One region of the Marinobacterium maritimum genome, then DNA from elsewhere that is predicted to be linked to it. Evidence: predicted binding sites of a transcription regulator. Region 1 holds the regulator's gene; each other region holds the start of a gene.
The links. Region 1 encodes LexA, which represses DNA repair genes until DNA is damaged. Its sites were predicted from a motif close to TACTGTNTANNTANACAGTA; they were not measured.
Positions count from the first base shown of each region.

Region 2: the regulator LexA is predicted to act here: its motif matches at 1,081-1,100, upstream of umuD (translesion error-prone DNA polymerase V autoproteolytic subunit).
Region 3: the regulator LexA is predicted to act here: its motif matches at 1,205-1,224, upstream of ruvC (crossover junction endodeoxyribonuclease RuvC).

Region 1 is NZ_BAAAET010000001.1:736,305-738,571, forward strand. It holds gene topA (type I DNA topoisomerase) at 1-13, shown strand, start outside; gene ABD013_RS03280 (DUF6586 family protein) at 52-579, shown strand; gene ABD013_RS03285 (cell division inhibitor SulA) at 590-1,009, opposite strand; gene lexA (transcriptional repressor LexA) at 1,022-1,633, opposite strand; gene dinG (ATP-dependent DNA helicase DinG) at 1,758-2,267, shown strand, end outside.
Region 2 is NZ_BAAAET010000001.1:986,585-988,851, forward strand. It holds gene ABD013_RS18480 (Y-family DNA polymerase) at 1-628, opposite strand, end outside; gene umuD (translesion error-prone DNA polymerase V autoproteolytic subunit) at 625-1,065, opposite strand; gene ABD013_RS04445 (isocitrate lyase) at 1,279-2,267, opposite strand, start outside.
Region 3 is NZ_BAAAET010000001.1:1,208,127-1,210,393, forward strand. It holds gene ruvA (Holliday junction branch migration protein RuvA) at 1-616, opposite strand, end outside; gene ruvC (crossover junction endodeoxyribonuclease RuvC) at 639-1,157, opposite strand; gene ABD013_RS05575 (YebC/PmpR family DNA-binding transcriptional regulator) at 1,293-2,030, opposite strand; gene aspS (aspartate--tRNA ligase) at 2,131-2,267, opposite strand, start outside.

The DNA.
Region 1 (2,267 bases):
CAGCAAACGCTGATCTGCTCGCAACTCAGGGACTAAACGAGAGCAGCAACGATGAGTGATATCTACGCAGTACGTACCAATCAGAAACTGAATTTTGCCCGGCTGCATATCAAGGCGCTGGTACAGGCGCAGGAAACGCCGCAGTGGAGTCAGCATCCCCGTATCGAGTCCTATCACGAGTCGGTGCTGTTCTTTATGGCCAGTGGTTACACCTCGCTGCTGCGGGAGATCGCTGAAAACTACAGTCTGGATCCCTCGAAGGTTTACCGTTACACGGACCTTATCGAGCAGCTGGAGGCAACTGGTCAGGAGTCACCGGAAGCGCGTGAGCTGGAAATTCTGGAGCAGGATAGCGCCAGCTGGCTGCACAAGGTATTGAAGGCGTATCAGTCTTGTTGGGATGCCTCAGACCACTCGGTGCAGGCGAGTGCAAAGGACGCCAGTGTGTCTGAAATTCATGTGTTGCAGATCAATCCGGACCATGCGGAAGACCGAGATGTGCTGGCTGAATACAACGACTGGCTGCAGGCGTTCCGGGAACTGCTGGAACGTCTGCGAGCCAATATGCAGGAATGGTGACGGCTGGTTTTCAATGGCGCACCAGAATGGCTTGAGCCCCGCCTTGGGTGGCGGCCAGGTCAAGCTGGTGTAACGGTGTCGTACGGCCGGACTCACACCATGTAATCACTGTATGCGAAGTGCCGGCAGACAGTGCCTGCTGACAGAGTTTGAGCGGTTCATGTTTGCCATCCCTGCTGTGCAGGGAAAGGATATGCCCGGTCACGGCACCTGCCTGGTTCAGCAGTTCCCGGCTGAGATCGGCGGGCGGGTTGACCAGCGTTAGCCAGCGGCTGTCACGGCTAAGCTGGGCGATCATGGGCAGCAACACCGGGTGCAGTGAGACCTGGCTGTTGTGCAGCAGGATCTCGGTTACACGGCTTGCTTCGTTGCGGCCGTATTCCCGCCTCGGGGTGTTGCTGGTATCACGTGCATAGTTGATGGCAAGCATGGCTCAACCTCGTCAGTGACCTTGTCGAATGACCCCTACCCCCAGACCTTCGATAATCAGCTCCTGTTCGGACAGGTCGACTTCGATCGGGGCAAAGTCTTCATTTTCGGCGATCAGAAATACTTTGTGGCCATCGCGCTTGAAACGCTTGACCGTAACATCGTCGCCGATCCTGGCAACAACGATCTGCCCATCCCTGGCATCAGGTGTCTGATGAACGGCAAGCAGATCGCCGTCCATGATGCCGATGTTCTTCATGCTCATGCCTCTTACTCTGAGCAGGTAGTCCGCGCGCGGACGGAAGAAATCGGCAGAAATCGTGCACTGATCCTCGACATGCTCCTGGGCCAGAATCGGCTCGCCAGCAGCGACCTGGCCTATAATCGGCAGGCCTTCACCAGCAGGGCTCTGTTCGCTCTCCGGCAGGCGGATGCCGCGGGAAGTGCCCTTGGTCAACTCGATGGCTCCCTTGCGGGCCAGCGCCTTCAGGTGCTCTTCGGCGGCATTGGCTGAGCGGAAGCCCAATTCACGTGCAATATCGGCACGGGTCGGCGGGTAGCCGGTGGTGTCGATGTACTGCTTGATGCACTCCAGTACTTCGGTTTGTCGTTTCGTCAGTTTCATAGCGGCCGTTACTCAATCGATTTACTGTGATTTTATACAGTGAATATCCAGGGTCAAGCATTATCTGTCTAAATATCCAGTATCTTGGTAAAATCGCGCCACTGATCATGAACGGGGACAGGCTGTGCTGAGCGACGCGCAAAAACAGGAAATACAGGGGGCCTACAGCCGCTTTCTGAAGAGTCGGGGGCTGAAAGCGCGTCCGGCACAGAAGCAGATGGTAGCGGCTGTGGCTCGTACGCTGGCAGCAGCGGACTCTACCGCCATTAATCGCGCTGAGCAGCCGGTGGTAGGGGTGGTCGAGGCAGGCACGGGTACCGGTAAAACCATCGCCTACCTGCTCGCTGCGATCCCGTTGGCACGTGCCAAGGAATGCCGCCTGGTGCTCTCGACCGCAACGGTTGCCCTGCAGGAGCAGTTAATCAACAAGGACCTGCCTGAGGTCGAGGAACATGCCGGCCTGCCGATGAAATACCGGTTGGCCAAGGGGCGGGGGCGTTACCTGTGTTTGAACAAGGTCGAGGGCCTGCTTGAGCAGCAGGGTGTGCTGGGCCAGATGGCCTTGTACGAAGACGAGGCAGCTGAGCAACTCGAGCCTGCCGTGCTGGCCCGCTACCAGTCGCTGATGGATGAC
Region 2 (2,267 bases), 250 kb from region 1:
AGGCCAGATCCAGTGCCGTTCGTATGCCATCGGTTTCCAGGCGTTGGCGCAAGCGTCTGCCCACGCCCCAGACCTCGCTGACGGGCACCAGGGCCAGCAGGCGCCGCTGGCGTTCGGGGTTCGTCAGGTCGACAACGCCGCCCGTGGCCGGGTATTGCTTGGCCGCATGGTTGGCCAGCTTGGCCAGCGTCTTGCTCGGCGCAATGCCGACACAGACGCGGATGCCGGTATGCTGGCCTACCTGTTGCCTGATCCGAGTACCGAATGCGTCCAGTGACTGGATGGAGTCGATACCGGTCAGGTCCAGAAAGGCTTCATCAATCGAATAGATCTCCACCCGTGGCGCCAGCTCCTCCAGAATGCTCATGACGCGTGCCGACATGTCGGCATAAAGGGCGTAATTCGATGAAAAGACGGCGACATCATGTTGCTGCAGATAACGCTCAACCTGATATACCGGAACGCCCATCTTGATGCCCAGCGCCTTGGCTTCGGCAGAACGTGCCACGATACAGCCATCGTTGTTGGACAGCACAACAATGGGCTTGCCCGCCAGGTCCGGCCGGAACAGGCGTTCACAGGAGGCATAGAAGTTGTTGCAGTCGACGAGAGCAAAAACCGAGCTCATCGTTCGCTCCCGCGCCTGAAGCGGTGAACCACATTGGTGACGACGCCAAAGATCTCCAGGTCGCACCCTTCGGGCACGTTGAGCGCCCGATACCTGGGATTGCAGGGCATCAAACGTACCTGCGGTCGTGTTTCCAGCTGCTTGACGGTCATTTCGCCGCTGATGCTGGCGATGACGATGTCGCCGTGCTCTGCCGTGAGTGAGCGGTCTACGACCAGAATGTCGCCGCTGAAAATGCCGGCTTCGATCATGGAGTCGCCCTCTGCGCGTACGAAGTAGGTCGCAGCCGGATGACGGATGCACAGATCGTTCAGATCCAGTGTCTTTTCGATGTAGTCCTGGGCAGGGGAGGGAAAACCGGCCGGAACGCGATCAAGGAAAAGGGGAATCGTCAGAGAGGCGTGTATTGTGGCGCGGGCCAGAATGACTGCGTTCATAAGCATGAATCCATATACTGTATATATAAACAGTATTATAGCGAATCATGCGGGTATGGCTATGGCTGACCTGACTGGGTGTGGGCAGACAAAAAAAACCGCGCCATCTCGGGGAAGAATGGCGCGGCTCTTATGAGAATTTCGGCACATGAATGACGCACGAAATAGCTCGAAAATACAACCCCCTGATTTACAAGGGGTTGTTGAACCAATTTAGAACTGGTTCATAGTGTTGTCTTTACCAGAGGCTTTCAGTGCAGCGTCACCAGAGAAGTACTCTTTGTGATCGTCGCCCATGTCAGAACCAGCCATGTTCTGGTGCTTAACACATGCGATGCCCTGACGGATCTCTTTACGCTGTACGCCAGCCACGTAGCCCAGCATGCCAGCTTCGCCGAAGTATTCCTTGGCCAGGTTGTCAGTAGACAGGGCCGCAGTGTGGTAAGTCGGCAGCGTGATCAGGTGGTGGAAGATACCGGCTTCGCGAGCAGCGTCACGCTGGAAGGTACGGATCTTCTCGTCTGCAGCGGCAGCCAGTTCAGTTTCGTCGTACTCAACGCTCATCAGGTTGGCGCGGTCGTAGGCAGATACGTCCTGACCAGCTTCAACCATGGCATCGAATACCTGCTGACGGAAGTTCAGCGTCCAGTTGAAGGACGGGCTGTTGTTGTACACCAGCTTGGCATTCGGCACTGCTTCGCGGATGCGGTTAACCATGCCAGCGATCTGACCAACGTGCGGCTTCTCGGTTTCGATCCACAGCAGGTCAGCACCGTTCTGCAGAGACGTGATGCAGTCCAGAACTACGCGGTCTTCGCCAGAACCTTTCTTGAACTGGAACAGGCCAGAGGCCAGACGCTTCGGCTTCAGCAGCTTGCCGTTAGCCTTAACAACCACGTCACCGTTGTCGATGTCGGCAGCGCTTTCAACGTAGTCGCCGTCCAGGAAGGCGTTGTACTGGTCACCCAGGTCGCCCGGTTCGTTGGTTACAGCGATCTGCTTGGTCAGGCCGGCACCCAGAGAGTCGGTACGGGCAACGATAACACCATCGTCAACACCCAGCTCCAGGAACGCGTAGCGTACGGCGCGGATCTTGGCCAGGAAGTCAGAGTGAGGAACGGTTACTTTACCGTCCTGGTGGCCACACTGCTTCTCGTCAGATACCTGGTTTTCGATCTGGATCGCACAGGCACCCGCTTCGA
Region 3 (2,267 bases), 470 kb from region 1:
TGGTTTTCAGCGCCTGGCGAATCAGCTCTTCGGTCACAGCCGCATCCCCCACCACCTTGGCCGCCTGCTCAATGGCCCGTGTTGCCTGTTGTGGCTTGTAACCCAGCGCAACCAGCGCGCTCTCCGCCTCAGCACGACAGTCCGTACTAGCCACCTCGGCCACCGGCAGATTGCCAGAACTCAATTCCAGCTCGGTCAGCGTCGGCAGTTGCAACAGGCTCAATCGATCTTTCATCTCAACAATCAGACGTTCCGCTGTTTTCTTGCCCACACCAGGAACACGCACCAGCGCCGTACTGTCTTCATTGTGTACGCTACGGATAAACTCTTCGGAACTGATGCCAGACAGAATGGCCAGCGCCATTTTCGGGCCCACACCATTTACCTTGATCAGCGAGCGAAACAGCAGCTTTTCCTGCTGATCAGCAAAGCCATACAGCAACTGCGCGTCTTCACGCACTACAAAATGGGTGTGCAGGCCGATTTCAGCCCCAAGTTCCGGCAGCTTATAAAAGGTGTTCATTGAGGCCTCGACCTCGTAGCCAACACCATTAACATCCAGCAACAACCAGGGCGGCTGCTTCTCCAGAATTCGACCTCTGAGATGTCCAATCACGAATCAACTGTCTCCATAAAAATCATAGCCGCCAACGGCCACTGCTGCGGCTTCGACTACGTACCTGCGGCACCTGACCAGCATTAGTGTGCGCATGACAGAGCGCAATTGCCAAGGCATCGGCAGCATCCGCTTGCGGTAACCCCGGTAATTTGAGCAAGTGCGCAACCATATGTTGCACCTGGGCCTTATCGGCACCACCATTGCCAACTACGGATTGCTTGACGCGGCGAGCCGCATATTCAGCGACCGGCAACGCCTGATTGGCACCGGCTACGATCGCTACGCCCCTCGCCTGTCCCAGCTTGAGAGCCGAGTCGGCATTCTTGGACATAAATACCTGCTCAATCGCCATCTCCTGTGGCTGGTAGCGCTCGATCACTTCAGTGACGCCGGCATACACCTGCTGCAGGCGCTCAGCCAGAAGTTCACCGCTGATGCGAATGCAGCCACTGGCGACATATTCGACACGAGCACCAACCGCGTTGATCACACCATAACCGGTAATTCTCGAACCGGGGTCAATTCCCAGGATCAGCATGGGTTCCTCCCGATACTACAGAAAGCCCCACGGGCCTCAATGCACAAGGCTGTACATTTATACACTAAAGCACTTTAAATTGCCCACAAAAAACCGGGGTTGCCCCCGGTTCTTGTGATCCGCAATATGGAAGGCTTATTCCATTGCTTCTTCAGGAATATCGGCGTTGTGATAGACGTTCTGGGTATCATCCAGATCTTCCAGTGCATCGATCAGTTTCAGCGCCTTGCCACCGGCATCCACATCCAACTCAACGGTGGTGGCCGGGATCATGCCCACTTCGGCGTAGACCGGCTCCAGACCTGCATCGACCAGCGACTGTTTAACGTCCATAAACTCTTGCCAGGGCGCAAACACGTCGATGGAGCCATCATCGTTGGTCACCACATCATCGGCACCCGCCTCCAGCGCGGCTTCCATGACCGCATCTTCATCGGCGCCTTCACCAAAGGTAATCTGACCTTTCTTTTCGAACAGGTAGGCTACAGAGCCATTAGTACCCAGGTTGCCGCCCGCCTTGTTGAAGGCCGCACGCACCTGAGACACGGTACGGTTGACATTATCGGTCATTACTTCAACCAGAATCGCCACCCCGTTGGGGCCGTAACCTTCGTAGGTCAACTCGTCGTAGTTATCGCCTTCACCACCACCGGCACCACGAGCGATTGCCTTCTCGATGGTATCCTTCTTCATGTTGGCGCCCAGCGCCTTATCGACGGCCGCACGCAGACGCGGGTTATCTTCCACGCTGCCACCACCTTCTTTGGCGGCAACCGTCAACTCACGAATCAGCTTGGTGAAGATCTTGCCACGCTTGGCGTCCTGAGCCGCCTTGCGGTGCTTGATGTTAGCCCACTTGGAATGACCTGCCATAAAACATCCTCGATTGATTGCAGAGCCCAGCAGGCTCTGTGATCTTATACGTGTCTTACAATGAAATGGGGCGACTCAAGTGGTCGCCCCAGGTGCGCGATCAGGGAGTCTTGCGCAGCTTGATGTTCAGTTCGCGCAGCTGAGCCGCGCTGACCTCACCCGGTGCGTCTGTCAGCAGACAAGCCGCACTCTGCGTTTTCGGGAAGGCAATCACTTCACGAATAGAAGAAGAACCTG